Regions from separate parts of the Actinoplanes sp. GCM10030250 genome, predicted to be linked through region 1. Evidence: riboswitches for the same ligand, from Rfam matches in the RefSeq annotation. Region 1 holds a riboswitch; each other region holds the start of a gene.

Region 1 (4,988 bases):
CGGTGTCGGTGCGTTCGTTGCGGTGCTCGGGCTGACCTCGACGGCCACCGGGCAGATCAGCAAGCGGTTCGACGCGCTGGCCGAGACGACCGTGACGGTCACCGATACCGGTGCTTCCGCCGACGCCCCGGCCGATTCCGCCGCCGCGGGTGCTGCCGCCGCGGGTGCTGCCGCCGCGGGTGCTGCCGCGTCCGCGGGTGCCGCCGCGGAGATCAACTTTCCGGCGGATGCCGATCGGCGGATCACCGCGCTCAACGGTGCGGAGGCCGCCGGTGTCTACTGGCAGGTGCCGCTGCGGAACCCGGTGATCGCCGGTTCGCCGGGTGTCGCCGCCGGGTCCCGGGCCAACGCCGGTGACCTGCCGGTCTACGCCGCCTCGGCGGGTGTCTTCGGTGCCGTGGAGAGCACCGTGAGCACCGGGCGGCTCTACGACGCCTTTCACGACAGCCGCGGGGAACCGGTTGCCGTTCTCGGTGCGGCCGCCGCCCGGCGGCTCAACATCCACCAGCTCAGCGGCCGTCCCGCGGTGTTCATCGACGGTGCGGCGTTCACCGTGGTCGGCATCATCTCGGACACCCGGCGCCTGCCCGAGTTGCTCCTCGGCGTACTTCTCCCGCGCACCACAGCGGAACGGCTCTACCCGCCGCCCGACCCGGTCTCCAACCCGGCCCGGATGGTGATCGAGACGCGGCTGGGCGCGGCCGGGCTGATCGCTCGCCAGGCCCCGGTGGCTCTGCGGCCGGACCGGGCCGGCGTGCTGCGGGCGGTGGCGCCGCCCGACCCGCGCAGCCTGCGGGACGGCGTGAGCACCGAGCTGTCCGGGCTCTTTCTGGCCCTGGCCGGGATCTGCCTGGTGATCGGTGCGGTCAGCATCACCAACACGACGCTGGTCGCGGTGATGGAACGGGTGGGCGAGATCGGTCTCCGGCGGGCGCTCGGCGCGCGGCGCAGACATGTCGCCGTCCAGTTCCTGTGCGAGTCGACGGCGCTGGGGGCCCTCGGTGGGCTGATTGGCACGTCGCTGGGGGTGGGTGTGGTGCTGGCGGTCGCCCTGCACCAGGAGTGGACGGTGGTGCTGGACCCGGTGACCGTGCTGCCGGCGCCGCTGGTCGGTGCGATCACGGGAATGCTGGCGGGCGCCTATCCGGCGGTGCGCGCCGCCACGATCGAGCCGGTCGAGGCCCTGCGGCGGTGAGCCCGGGCCGCGTCTGCGACAGGGGCCCTGGCCCGCGCCTTGCCGCCGGCCCTGGCCCGAGCGCCGTGGCGGGGGCGGCTCGCGCGCTGCGGTGGTGCACGCGGGCCTGGGCGCTGCGACGGGAGCCACTGTTGGCGGGGGTGCGTTGACGATCAGCCGTGCCGTAGGAAAGAGTGACCGGCGAGCGGTTGCGGAGGAACCCGGTGCGAGTCCGGGACGGTCCCGCCACTGTGACCGGGGAGCGACCCGCTACCCAGCGCCACGGCCCTGATCGGCCGGAAGGCGAGCGGGAAACGTCGATCCGGGAGTCAGGAGACTCCTGCCGCTCGTGCCACCGACGCGCGGGCGTGGACACCCGCCGGAAGGGATCCACCCGTGACGAGCCCGTACCCGTTCTCGGCCGTAGTCGGCCTCGACGACCTGCGCCTGGCACTGCTGCTCACCGCCGTCTCCCCGGCGGTCGGCGGGGTGCTGGTCCGCGGCGAGAAGGGCACCGCCAAGAGCACCGTGGTCCGCGCCCTCGCCGGCCTGCTGCCGGAGGTCGCCGTGGTGCGCGGCTGCCGGTTCGCCTGCGACCCCGGCGCCCCCGACCCCGATTGCCCCGACGGCCCACACGACGCCGACGCGCCGTCCGGGCCCTCCCGAAACGGCACCGGCACGACGGACGGGGCCTCGCGGAACGGGGCCGGCGGGCGGATGTCGCGGCCGGCGACCCTGGTCGAGCTGCCGGTCGGCGCCACCGAGGACCGGGTAGTGGGCACGCTCGATCTGCAGCGGGCGCTCAGCGACGGCGTCAAAGCCTACGAGCCGGGCCTGCTCGCCGCCGCACACCGTGGGGTTCTCTACGTCGACGAGGTCAACCTGCTTCCCGACCACCTGGTCGACCTGCTGCTGGACGCCGCCGCGATGGGCCGGGCGCACGTCGAGCGGGACGGTGTCTCGGTGAAGCACGCCGCCCGGTTCATGCTGGTCGGCACGATGAACCCGGAGGAGGGCGAGCCCCGCCCCCAGCTCGTCGACCGGTTCGGGCTGGTCGTCACCGTGGCCGCGCCCCGCGACGCCGTCCAGCGTGCCGAGGTGGTGCGCCGCCGCCTCGCCTACGAGGCCGACCCGGCCGGTTTCGCCGCCCGCTTCACCCCCGCCGAGCAGGACTACGCCACCCGCATCGCCGCCGCCCGCGCCCGGCTCGCCGCGGTTTCGCTGCCCGACACCGAACTGGACCGCATCGCCCGCGTCTGCCTCGCCTACGGCGTCGACGGCATGCGAGCCGACATCGTCGTCGCCCGCTGCGCGGTAGCCCTGGCCGCCTGGCACGGCCGCCCCACGGTCACCGCCGGCGACGTACGCGACGCCGCCCGCCTCGCCCTCCCGCACCGCCGCCGCACCGACCCCCTCGACCCACCCGGCACCGACGAGCAGAAACTCGAGGAAGCCCTGGCCGAAGCCGAACGCCAGGCCGAGGACGATCGCCGCGCCGAAGCCGAACGCCAGGCCGAGGACGACCGCCGCGCCGAAGCCGAACGTCAGGCCGAGGATGACCGCCGCGCCGAAGCCGAACGTCGCGCCGAAGCCGAACGCCGGGCCGCCGACGACCGTCGCGACGATGACGATCCCGACCCGGAGGGCGACGGACCACCCGATGGCGGAGGCGGTCCGCAAGGCCCGAGTGACGGCGCCGGGCCGCAGGGCGCAGGCTCGCATTCCGACGGTACGGACCTCAGCAGCCAATCCCCGGACGGTCCCGACCCGGCCCCCACCGATCAGCCCGCCCAGCCGGAGAAGGCGGGTGCCGCGGCCGGTGCCGGTGCCGCCTACCGCACCCGCACGCTGCGCATCTCCGCCCGCGGCGAGGGCGGCCACGCCGGGCGCCGCTCTCCCGCCTTCGCCCGCCGCGGCCGCGTGGTCGGCAGCCGCACCCCCCGCGGCAAACTCTCCGGCGCCCCCCACCTGCCCGCCACCCTCCGCGCAGCCCTGGAACGCACCGGCCTGGAACGCGCCGGCCTGGACCGCGCAGCCCTGGACCGCGCAGCCCTGGACCGTGCCGGGGATGAAGGGGGTGCGGGGCGTGCGGGGCGTGCGGTGGTGCGGGTGCAGCCACGCGATCTGCGGGAGTCAGTGCATGTCGGGCGGGAGGCGAACCTGGTTCTGTTCGTCGTGGACGCCTCCGGCTCGATGGCCGCTCGCAAGCGGATGACGCTCGTTAAAACGGCGGTGCTGTCGCTGCTGCGGGACGCCTACCAGCGGCGGGACCGGGTCGGGATGATCACTTTCCGGGGAATTGGGGCCGAGGTGGTACTCCCGCCGACGTCCAGCCACGAGGTCGGGGTGATGCGGCTGGCGGCGCTGCGTACCGGTGGGCGCACCCCGCTCGCCGCGGGCCTGCGCACCGCGGCCACCACGATCGCCACCGAACGCCGCCGTGACCCGCGCCGCCGCCCGCTGCTGATCCTGGTCACCGACGGCCGGTCGACGAGCGGCCCGGACCCCGTACTGATGGCGCCCGCACTCACCGGCGTGTCCACAGTGGTGGTCGACTGCGAGTCGGGCCCGATCCGTCTCGGTCAGGCTCGCCGCCTGGCCACCGCGCTGAACGCCGACGTGATGCCCCTCGACCAACTCGAGGCAGTCACCAGCCAGCGAACCGCGGCAACCCCCGGCGCCACCCCCGCGGCGACCACGGCGGATCCGGAAGACCGGGCTTACCGGCGCGCGGCCTGAGGCTCCAGCCCGTAAGGGTTGAAGCCTGACCACCGCAAGGGGGTGGGCGGAGTGAGCCGGGCGGACCCGCAGGGGGAGTCGTGGGGGCGGAACTCCCCGTCGGCCGTACGAAAAAAGTTCGTAAAAAGGTCGTAGAGGTCGTAGGGGTCGTAGAGGTCGTAGAGGTCGTAGAGGTCGTAGAGGTCAACGGAGGCGCTGATGCCGCAGGGAAGAGTTTCAAATTTGCCTGACGATGGGCTTACGACGCGGCAGAGGCGGCGGCAGGCGGTGTTCGCGGTGCACACCGGGCCGGGGAAGGGTAAGTCGACGGCGGCGTTCGGGATGGCGTTGCGCGCCTGGAGTGCCGGCTGGCCGATCGGCGTCTTCCAGTTCGTGAAGTCGCAGAAGTGGAAGGTCGGCGAGGAGACCGCGCTGAAGGCGCTGGGTGATCTGAACCGGACGCCGGTGACGTGGCACAAGATGGGTGAGGGCTGGTCCTGGATTCAGCGGCCCGGCACGGAGCGTGACCATGCCGCCGAGGCCGCGGAGGGCTGGGCGCAGATCAAGCGGGACCTGGCGGCGGAGAGCTACACCTTCTATGTGCTGGACGAGTTCACCTATCCGATGAAATGGGGCTGGGTGGACGTCGCGGACGTGATCGAGACGCTGGCGAACCGGCCGGGTACGCAGCACGTGGTGATCACCGGGCGGGACGCGCACCCGGATCTGGTGGCGGCGGCGGATCTGGTGACCGAGATGACGAAGGTGAAGCATCCGATGGACGCGGGGCGCAAGGGGCAGCAGGGCATCGAATGGTGAATCGCGTAGTGATCGCGGCGCCGGCCAGTGGGCACGGGAAGACGACCGTGACGACGGGGCTGCTGGCGGCGTTCGCGCGGCGCGGGGTGGTGGTGGCGCCGTTCAAGGTGGGGCCGGACTACATCGACCCGGGTTATCACGCCCTGGCCGCCGGCCGGCCGGGGCGCAACCTGGACCCGGTGATGGTGGGTGAGCAGCTGATCGGGCCGCTCTTCGCGCACGGTGCGGCGGGTGCCGAGCTGGCGATCGTCGAAGGGGTGATGGGGCTCTACGACGG
Region 2 (4,988 bases), on a different contig from region 1:
CCGCCTGGATGCTCGGCGCACCAGGAACCGGCGACGGGCACGTGATCGACCTGTTCGCCGTGCTGCTCTGCCTGTTCATCGCATTCCTGCTGAACCAGGGAATCCGCACCGCCGCCCGATTCGAAACCATCGTCGTGGTCATCAAAGTCATCGTGGTGCTGGTGGTCATCGGAGTCGGCGTCTTCTACGTCAACACGGCCAACTACAACCCGTTCTTCCCCTTCGGCGTCAGCGGAGCAGTCACCGGAGCCGCGACAGTATTCTTCGCCGTCTTCGGATACGACGCGATGAGCACCGCCGCGGAAGAAGCCAAGGACGCCCGGCGGCATCTGCCGAAGGCCATCATCTACTCACTGATAATTTCCATGATCCTGTACGTGCTGGCGACGCTCGTCCTGACCGGAATGCAGAACTACCGTGACATCAACCCGACCAGCGGATTCTCCTCGGCATTCGAATCCGTCGGCCTCTCCGGACTGGCCAGCGTGATCGCCGTCGGAGCCATCATCGGCATCCTCACCGTCATGTTCACCTTCGCCCTCGGCGTCACCCGCGTCTGGTACGCGATGAGCCGCGACGGGCTCCTGCCGTCCTGGTTCGCCAAACTGCACCCGGTCCGGCGGGTACCGTCCCGGGTCACCTGGATCGTCGGCGTCGCCTCAGCGGTCATCGCCGGGTTCCTGCCGATCCGCGAAGCAGCCGAACTCACCAACATCGGGATCCTGCTCGCGTTCGTCGTGGTCTGCGTCGCCGTGATCGTGCTCCGCTACCGCCAGCCGGACCTGCCCCGCACCTTCAAGGTGCCCGGCATGCCCGTCGTGCCGATCCTCGGCATCGTCTTCTCCCTCTGGCTGATCACCTTCCTCGACCCGGTCACCTGGCTGCGCTTCGCCGTCTGGTTCCTGATCGGAGCGATCGTGTACTTCGCCTACGGCCGCAAGCACTCACTGCTCAACACGTAGGAACACGACCCGGCCGTTCGGGGTGCGGATCTCACCCAGCAGCGGATCACGGCTGATCCGCACCCGGCCGGAGTCGATGGTCACCTCGTCACCGTCCTCCAGCAGGACACCCCGGCCGTTCACATGCTCGGCCACCCGGCTCAGCACCGTGAACGCCTGGCGCGGCAACTCCCCACCGGGGACCCGCATGGTCAGCTCGAACCCCCAGCCCGACCAGTCCGGATCGTCGTCCTCCGACTTGGCGCCCAGCTCGGACAGTCCATAAGTGACAACATGCCAGTAGCCGCCGTCCGCAAACGCGGAACAGCCGTGCAAGCCGCCGGCGGTGGCCGGCGCGAAAGTGACGTGCTGGGCCGCCATGCCGGGGTAACGGCGCTCAAGCGCGGCATCAAGGGCGTCGCGGCCGGGTGTGGTGCTGGTCACTGCGGCATTATGCCCCGCTGTTGATCAACAGGTGGGTAGCGGTCTCACCTGGTGGCGCAAACGCCCCCGGGCCCGGCCGGCGCGGTTGTGCCCGCCCAGCCCCGGCCGTTAGGTTGTGGGAACAAATCTGCGGCGTCGCGAGAGAAACCGGTGAGAATCCGGTGCGGTCGCGCCACTGTGAACCGGACCCGCGAGGGCCGGGAAGTCAGGACGCTCACGCGTCGCAGGCCCCATCGATCGGGACGCGTCATCCCGTAGGAGGTTCACTCACCGTGCCCAAGGCCCACACCGCCGTCGCCGCACCGGCAGTCACCCCCAAACTCCTCGCCACCGCAGCCGGAATCACCGGCCTCATGCTGCTGCTCGCCTACCTGGTCGCCTTCGACCAGGGTGCCGTCTCCCAGAGCGGCATGTTCCTCCACGAGCTCATGCACGACGGCCGCCACCTGCTCGGTGTTCCGTGCCACTGAGGCTCATCGTTCGTGGCCTGCTCGCCGGGCTGATCGCGGGACTCCTCGCCGGGGGCTTCGCCTACGTGTTCGGCGAACCGCACGTGGACGCGGCCATCGCCATCGAGGAAGCGGCCGCCCACGCCGGTGGCGAGGTGTCGCATCACGAAGAGGAACTGGTCAGCCGGGGTACCCAGTCCGGCGCCGGACTGTTCCTCGCCACCGGGCTCTACGGGCTGGCGCTCGGCGGGATCTTCGCCATCGCGTACACACTGTTGCGGCGCCGGCTGCGGGTGGCCAGCGATGCCCGGGCCGCCCTCGGGCTGGCAGCGGGGACACTGCTCGGGTTCGTAGTGGTGCCGTTCCTCAAGTACCCGGCCAACCCGCCCGCTGTGGGTGACCCGGCGACCATCGACCAGCGGACCATCGCGTACCTGGCGGTGGTGGTTCTCGGGCTGGTGGCGGTGTGGGCCGGGGTGCTCGCGGCCCGGACACAGGCTGCCGAATGGCGGCGGGCTGTCGCCGGGGCTGGCGGGTTCCTGGTGGTGGTTGTGGTGGCGTACCTGCTGCTGCCCACGTTCGACGAAGTGCCGCAGACGTTCCCGGCGACGCTGCTGTGGGACTTCCGGATCTCGTCGCTAGGAACCCAGGTTGTGCTGTGGAGCGTGCTGGGGCTGACCTTCGCGGGAATGCTGTCGACCGTTCGTTCCCGGACCGGGTCGCCCGCTGCACCCGCTTCGCCTGCTGGGGCCGACAGCCTGGTCTGACTGATCCGGGAAAAGGGGGCGGCCCCTCGTCGGCCGCCCCCTTTTCCCGTTAAACGGCGTCGAGGACCGGGATCAAGGCGGTCTCCTCGCGGTCGAGGTGAGACTCGAGTTCCGTGGCGAGACGATCCACCTCGGCGGAAAGGGTCTCCCGGGGCAGATCGGCGTCGCCGAGAACCTCCAGCATGCGACCGATCAGCGCGGCGATCTTCTCGTGCTCGGTGCGCAACTCCCGCACCACCGGGGCCAGATCCGGGCGGTGATACTCCAGGCCCGGGAACATGCCCTCATCCTCACGTACGTGATGACCGTGCAGGCCGGCGCAGAGACTGAGACAGTTCACCCGCAGCTGAGCCCCCAGCACCGGCCCCGACCTGGCCACCTCCGCACGAATCAGGGACAACTCCCGGCGGAACGCATCATGCACCAGCTTCAGCATCCCGCCCGGCGTGGCGGCATCCGTCCGCGGCGGACCCGGGATCGCGGTCAGCGCCACGACCGGCAGCGCACGCCCGGACTGCCTCTCGTAGTCAGCCCATCCCGCATCCCCCTCGACGGCGCGAGCGAACGCCCGGTCCCGTTCCGCACCGTCGAGAACCGTGGCCCTCGCCTCGTACGTGAACGTGCCGTCCTCAACGGTGACAACCGGGTTGGCGAGCAGATTGTGGAACCAGGCCGGGTGCCGGGGCGAACCACCCGCCGACCCGATGACCAGGATGCGCTCACCACCGTCGGGCAGATAGCCGAGCGGCACGGTGTGCGGCTGTCCGGACTTGGCGCCGGTGGTGGTCACCAGAACCAGCCGGCCACCCTCGAACATGCCACCCACGATGCCGTGGTTGGCCCGGAACTCTTCGATGACAGGGACGTTGAATTCGTTCGGCATACTCAACTTTCGGATATTTCGGGCACGGAAAAGGACTGTGCGGCCCCTTGGTGAGGGCCTGGAGTTTGTGGGGCTCAGGAGTTTGTGCGGCACAGGTGACGGCTCGGGCGCTCCGGTGCATGCGGCGGCTCAAGCAAAACAGCAGCGGCGATCCGCTCGAAGGCGGCAGCGAAGGTGCCCAGCTGCACTGAGGTTGCGGCCAAGCGAAGACGGAGAGCGGCGGAGCACGGGCAGCGGGCGACCGGGGCGGCCGCCGGGCGATCACGCGCCGGCCGGGTGCCCCACTCGGTAATGGCCAAAGGCCGACCCGGCAGTCACGAACGACACCCTACAACGAGCCCGGCCCTCACCGCTCCCCCATGCGAGACGACCCCGCGAAGGCCAACTGACTTCTTTTCTTGTCGGTCGGCGAAGCCGTCCTTGTTGATTTGGATCGGGTGCGGTTTGCCGCACTACCTCTAAGCCATCCTAGGATGATAGGGGTGGATCCAGAGGTAAATCGGTTGCCCGGAGCAGGCTGCCCTGGTGGGGTGGACATGTCCGAACCCCGAGTGAGAAGAGATCTGAGATGCGAGCTGCGTACATGTCCCGGCCGGAAGGAGTCCGCACCACCATTAAGGACATGACGCTTGTCAATTCTCAATCTCGGCATCCTGGCGCACGTCGACGCCGGTAAGACCAGCCTCACCGAGCGGCTGCTGCACACCGCCGGCATCATCGACCACCTCGGCAGCGTGGACGACGGCAGCACCCAGACCGACACACTCGAACTGGAGCGCCGCCGCGGCATCACGATCAAGTCGGCTGTGGTGTCGTTTCCGCTGCTCGGCCGTACCGTCAACCTGATCGACACCCCCGGCCACCCGGACTTCATCGCCGAGGTGGAACGGGTCCTCGGCGTCCTCGACGGGGCCGTCCTGGTGATCTCCGCGGTCGAGGGCGTACAGGCGCAGACCCGCGTCCTCGCCCGCACCCTGCACCGGCTGCGCATACCGACACTGATCTTCGTGAACAAGGTCGACCGGTCCGGCGCCCGCAACACCTGCCTCCTCGACGAGATCGCCGCCCGGATCAGCCCCTCGCTCGTACCGATGAGCACCGTCGACGACCTCGGCACCCGCAACGCCAAGGTGCACGACCAGGTCGACATGCTGCGCCTGGCCGACCACGACGACGAGGTGCTCACCGCCTTCGTCGAGGACCGCCCTCCCCCGCCGCTGCGGGTCCGCGACCGGATCCATCCGGTCTACTTCGGCTCGGCGATCACCGGCGCCGGCATCGACCACCTCGCCCGCGGCATCACCCGGCTGCTGCCGCCGGCGTCCGGCACCCCCGGCGAGCCGGTGTCCGCTGAAGCCTTCAAGGTCGAGCGTGGTCCGGCCGGCGAGAAGCTGGCCTACTTGCGGATGTTCGGCGGCACCCTGCGAGTCCGCGACACGGCCGGTCCGGATCGGATCACCGGCATCGAGGTCTTCACGAACGGCACCGCCCAGAACCGAGCCGC
Region 3 (4,988 bases), on a different contig from region 1:
AGCCATGTGCATGGATTCGTCACGGAACACCCAGTTGGTCCCGGACGCCAAGCCTTGGAGAACACCGCGGGACCGCAGGAAGTACACGTAGGCGAAAGCGCCGTAGAAGAACAGCCCTTCGATGCACGCCGCGAAGCAGATCACGTTGAGCAGGAACGCCCGCCGGTCCTGTTTCGTCCGCAGGGCGCGCAGTTCGAACACCGAGTCGATCCACTTGAAGCAGAACTCGGCCTTGCGGGCGATCGACGGGATGTTCTCCACCGCCGCGAACGCCGCGAACCGTTCCGCCTCGTCGGGGACATAGGTGTCGAGCAGGTTCAGATAGAACTGGACGTGCACGGCCTCCTCGAACAGCTGCCGGGACAGATAGAGGCGGCCCTCCGGCGAGTTGATGTGCTGATAGAGGTTGAGCACGAGGTTGTTCGCCACGATGGTGTCACCGGTGGCGAAGAACGCGACGAGCCGCGACACCAGGTGCTGCTCGGCGGGGGTCAGCCTGGCCAGGTCGGCGAGGTCGGAGTGCAGGTCGACCTCCTCGACGGTCCAGGTGTTCTTGATGGCGTCCTTGAACCGGTCGAAGAAGTGCGGATACCTCATCGGCCGCAGGGTCAGGTCCATTCCGGGGTCGAGCAGCATCACTGGCAGGCCTCACACGATTCGGGGTTCTCCAGGGAGCAGACTTCGGCGGGTGTCATCGCGGGGATGAGCGACACCGTCGCCTGCTGAATGCGCGTCGCGGGGCGCGACCGCAGGTAGTACGAGGTCTTCAGGCCGGCTTTCCAGCCGTAGAGGTACATCGACGAGAGCTTGCCGATGGTGGGTGCGCTGAGGAACAGGTTCAGCGACTGCGACTGGTCGATGAACGGTGCCCGTGCGGCGGCCAGATCGATCAGAGCCTTCTGCGGCAGTTCCCAGGCGGTGCGGAACAACTCGCGCACCTCCGCGGGCAGTTCCGCGATCGCCTGCACCGAACCTTCGGCGCGCCTGATCTGCTCGCGAATGGCGGCGGTCCACAGATTTCGGGCCTTGAGTTCCCGTACCAGATAAGTGTTGATCTGAAGGAACTCGCCGGACATCGTCTCGCGCTTGAACAGGTTGGAGACCTGCGGCTCGATGCATTCGTAACAGCCGGCGATGGACGCGATCGTGGCCGTCGGCGCGATCGCGACGAGCAGCGAATTACGCAGACCGTAATCGGCGATCTTCGATCGCAGCGCATTCCAGCGCGCGTTCTGCGAGACCGTGGCACCCCACAGGTCCGGATGCAGGTCACCCTTGGCGGCACGGGTTTCGGCGTACGCGGGATGCGCCCCGAACCGTTCCGCGAGGGTGGCCGACGCCTCCAGGGCGGTGAGGAAGATCTCCTCCTGCACCCGGGTGGACAGCTCGCGCGCCGCCTCCGAGTCGAACGGCAGCCGCAGCGTGAAGAACGCGTCCTGCAATCCCATCAGCCCCAGGCCGACCGGCCGCCAGCGCGGGTTCGACGCTTCCGCCTGCCGCGACGGGTAGAAGTTGATGTCGATGACCCGGTCGAGGAAGGTCACCGCTGTGCGTACCGTTGCCCGCAGTTTCTCCCAGTCCACGCCGCCCGCGGTGACGTGCGCGCCCAGGTTGATCGAGCCGAGGTTGCACACCGCCGTCTCGTCGTCGGAGTTGACCTCGAGGATCTCGGTGCACAGGTTCGACAGGTGGATCACGTTGCCGGCCGCACCGGTCTGGTTCGAACACGCGTTGGAGCGGTCCTTGAACGTCATCCAGCCGTTGCCGGTCTGCGCGAGCGTGCGCATCATCCGGCCGTACAGGTCCCGGGCCTTGACGGTTTTGACCGCCTTCTTCTCGGCCAGCCGGTAGGCCTCGTCGAACGCCGCACCGTAGAGATCCGGCAGCTCCGGCGCGTCGGACGGATCGATGAGCGACCAGTCGCCGTCGGCCTCGACCCGGCGCATGAACTCGTCGGGGATCCAGTTCGCCAGGTTGAGGTTGTGGGTACGCCGGGACTCCTCCCCCGTGTTGTCCCGCAGCTCGAGGAACTCCTCGATGTCCGGGTGCCACGGCTCCAGGTAGACGCAGGCCGCACCCTTGCGCCGCCCGCCCTGGTTGACCGCCGCCACACCCGCGTCCAGGGTCTTCAGGAACGGGACGATGCCGTTCGACCTGCCGTTCGTGCCGCGGATCAGCGCACCCCGGCCACGCACCCGCGACCAGGAGATGCCGATGCCGCCGGAGAACTTCGACAGTCTCGCCACCTGGTGGTACCGCTCGTAGATCGAGTCCAGCTCGTCCTTCGGCGAGTCGACCAGGAAGCACGACGACATCTGGGTGTGCCTCGTGCCGGAGTTGAACAGGGTCGGTGAGCTCGGCAGGTAGGCGAGCGACGACATCAGGCGGTAGAAGCCGATCGCCTCGGCCGCGGTCTGCGACAGGCCGCAGGCGACGCGCAGCAGCCAGTACTGGGGTGTCTCCACGACGATCCGCTGCTGGGGGTGGCGCAGCAGGTAGCGGTCGGCGACCGTACGCAGGCCGAAGTATTCGAACCGCAGGTCACCGGAGACGTCGACGGCGTCGTCGAGCTTGCGGGCGTTGCCGGCCACGAAAGCGGCGGTCTCGTCTCCGATCAGGCCGAGCGCGTGGGCGTACCGGATCGACTGGCTGAAGCTCGCCACGCCCTGCCCGCGGACCTCCTTGTCGACGAAGGCCGCCAGCAGCCGGGCCGCCAGCCGCGAGTACTGCGGCTCCTCGCTGATCAGCTCGGCGGACGTCTGGATCGACAGCCGGTCCAGTTCGGCGGTGCTCGCGCCGTCGTAGAGCCCGCTGATCGTCTTCGTGGCGACCCGCAGCGGGTCCACCTCGTCCAGGTCGGCGACCCAGAGCTCGACCGCCCGTACGATCTTGTTGACGTCGACCGGTTCCAGGTCCCCGTTGCGTTTACGGACCTGCATCGCGTGCCGGCGTTGCTCCGGCACCGTGGTCTTCTCCGGTGTGACCGTCACGGCCCACTCCTCCATGCCCTCTCGACAGGGCCGAAAGACACGCGGGGTGACGCCACCGGCCCGCGCGGGGCGGCCGGTTCCGTGGCGTCAGCCGTCCCACGCGGCCTTCGACCGCCGCACGCGGTACGTGCGGCGCGCTGGCAGGTCTTCGGACTCGTGGGCGTCCCGCTCGCTCCTACTGGCCGTCGCTTCCCAGGCCGGGGCCCAGTGCTTCGTTGACGGCTGTCGTTCCCACTCACCGCTGCGGGGCAGTCCCGGTATCACACCGGGTTCCCTGTTGCCTCGGCCGGGCCCTTGAGCGGACCGGCCGAACCAGCTGCGGGGCACACCATATATGGACGGCAGAGACGAAGTCACACCCATATGGTGTGTCGGATAAAGATCACTCCCCAGAGCGCAGCGCGGCGGCCCAGGTGCGGAGCCGGGCCGGTTCGGGGGTCAGGACGCAGTCGCCGCACGTGCCGCCGCCGGGGATCCGGTAGTAGAGGCAGCAGTTGTTGCGGACCAGGAACCAGCGTGCCTTCGCCGGGTCGGGACGGATCAGCCGGGCGGTACCCCGCAGCGGCTCCAGGTCGAGCACAGCCTCCACAACGGACGCGGCGCGCTCGGCGCAGGAGGGTGCGGCGTCGGCGATCATGCCGGCGGCACCGCCCAGGGCTGACGCGACGTTGCCCCACAGCACCTGGGGCGACAGGGCGAACCGCTCGCGGAAGACGTCGAGCACCGGTTCGACCAGGCCCTGGATCGCGGTGCGGGCGAGCGTCGGCGCCGCGCCCACGCGGGTTTGTTGTGCCGTCAGACCGCGCGCGGCGATCGGCATCGGGCCGCCCTCAACCGGGCGCCACCACATCCGCTCCCGGTCGGGGATCGGCAGCGCACCGCCGACCGCCACTGCACCGAGCACGGGTGAGAGCAGCCGGGACGCGAGGCCGAGGAAGATGATCGAGGCGGCGGCGCGTTCCTCGATGTCGCGGGGCGCGAGGCCACCCATTCTCGCCAGGGTCCGCCGGCCGGCGCCGACCCGCTCCGCGATCACCGTGGGGTCGAGCAGTGTCCGCAATGGCCGCCAGCCGGGCCCGTCGTCATACGGTTCCCAGGTGAAGTAGGGCCCGAGCCGCGCCGCCGACCGCAGAGCGGAGGCGGCGGCATCGTCGTCAGGCACAACCTCGACGGTACGCGGGTGCTCAGAGGGACAGCAGGTCGGACACCTGTGGCGAGTAGGTGGCGTAGAGCACCAGGGCCGCCGCGCCCACCACCGCGGCGTCGGCGCCGAGCGGGGAGGACTCGACCTTCGCCGTCCGGATGTTGCGGGCCAGCGTACGGGTGGCCAGGGCGTGTTCGGTGGCGCGGCGGAAGCGGTCCTCGACGTGGCGCAGGCTGTGCCCGCCGAGGATGACCAGGTCGACGTCGAGGATGTTGACTATGTCGACCACCGCGGTGGCGAGCCAGCCGGCGGCGGTCTCGACCACCTCGATCGCGAGCTGGTCACCGGCGGCCGCGGCGAGGCGTACGGCGGTGTAGTCGACAGCGGCCGGATCGTTGCGGAACAACCTCTCCAGCTCGGAGCTCTGCCCGTCGGCGAGGCGCCGCCGGGCGTCGGCCGCCAGGGCGAGTGGGTTGATCAGGCTCTCCAGGCAGCCGGTGTTGCCGCAGTAGCACTGCGGCCCGTCCGCCTTCATCGACGTATGGCCGAACTCGCCCGCGTTCATCGAGCCGCCCCGATAGATCTGGTGGTTCAGCACCAGGCCGCCGCCGACACCGGCGCCGAAGAAGAAGTACGCGAAGTCCGCCACCCCCCGGCCGGCACCGGCCCACCGCTCCCCGATGGCGGCGGCGGTGGAGTCGTTGTCCAGCGTGACCGGCAGTCCGGTGGCCTCGGCCAGCATTTGTTTGAGCGGCACACGTTCCCATCGGGTGAGCTGTGGTGGCCCCACGAGGACACCGAGCGAGTGATCGATCGGCCCGGGTGTGGCCAGGCCCAGCCCGAGCACCTTGTCG

What was found. A riboswitch is a leader RNA that binds a small molecule or an ion and turns the genes downstream of it on or off. The one in region 1 is predicted to bind cobalamin.
Region 2: it holds a riboswitch for cobalamin, as region 1 does, so the genes downstream of both, ACFQV6_RS30865 (CbtB domain-containing protein) here and ACFQV6_RS18810 (VWA domain-containing protein) in region 1, are expected to answer to the same signal.
Region 3: it holds a riboswitch for cobalamin, as region 1 does, so the genes downstream of both, ACFQV6_RS35600 (ribonucleoside-diphosphate reductase subunit alpha) here and ACFQV6_RS18810 (VWA domain-containing protein) in region 1, are expected to answer to the same signal.

Annotation. Positions count from the first base shown of each region.
Region 1 is NZ_JBHTDO010000013.1:125,575-130,562, forward strand. It holds gene ACFQV6_RS18805 (ABC transporter permease) at 1-1,195, shown strand, start outside; cobalamin riboswitch at 1,389-1,514, shown strand; gene ACFQV6_RS18810 (VWA domain-containing protein) at 1,571-3,913, shown strand; gene cobO (cob(I)yrinic acid a,c-diamide adenosyltransferase) at 4,112-4,711, shown strand; gene ACFQV6_RS18820 (cobyrinate a,c-diamide synthase) at 4,705-4,988, shown strand, end outside.
Region 2 is NZ_JBHTDO010000029.1:46,039-51,026, reverse strand. It holds gene ACFQV6_RS30875 (amino acid permease) at 1-962, shown strand, start outside; gene ACFQV6_RS30870 (suppressor of fused domain protein) at 945-1,385, opposite strand; adenosylcobalamin (AdoCbl) riboswitch at 1,500-1,650, shown strand; gene ACFQV6_RS30865 (CbtB domain-containing protein) at 1,658-1,855, shown strand; gene ACFQV6_RS30860 (CbtA family protein) at 1,846-2,601, shown strand; gene ACFQV6_RS30855 (nitroreductase/quinone reductase family protein) at 2,651-3,484, opposite strand; gene ACFQV6_RS30850 (GTP-binding protein) at 4,114-4,988, shown strand, end outside.
Region 3 is NZ_JBHTDO010000038.1:34,631-39,618, reverse strand. It holds gene ACFQV6_RS35605 (ribonucleotide-diphosphate reductase subunit beta) at 1-636, opposite strand, end outside; gene ACFQV6_RS35600 (ribonucleoside-diphosphate reductase subunit alpha) at 636-3,005, opposite strand; cobalamin riboswitch at 3,112-3,322, opposite strand; gene ACFQV6_RS35595 ((2Fe-2S)-binding protein) at 3,373-4,152, opposite strand; gene ACFQV6_RS35590 (ROK family transcriptional regulator) at 4,175-4,988, opposite strand, start outside.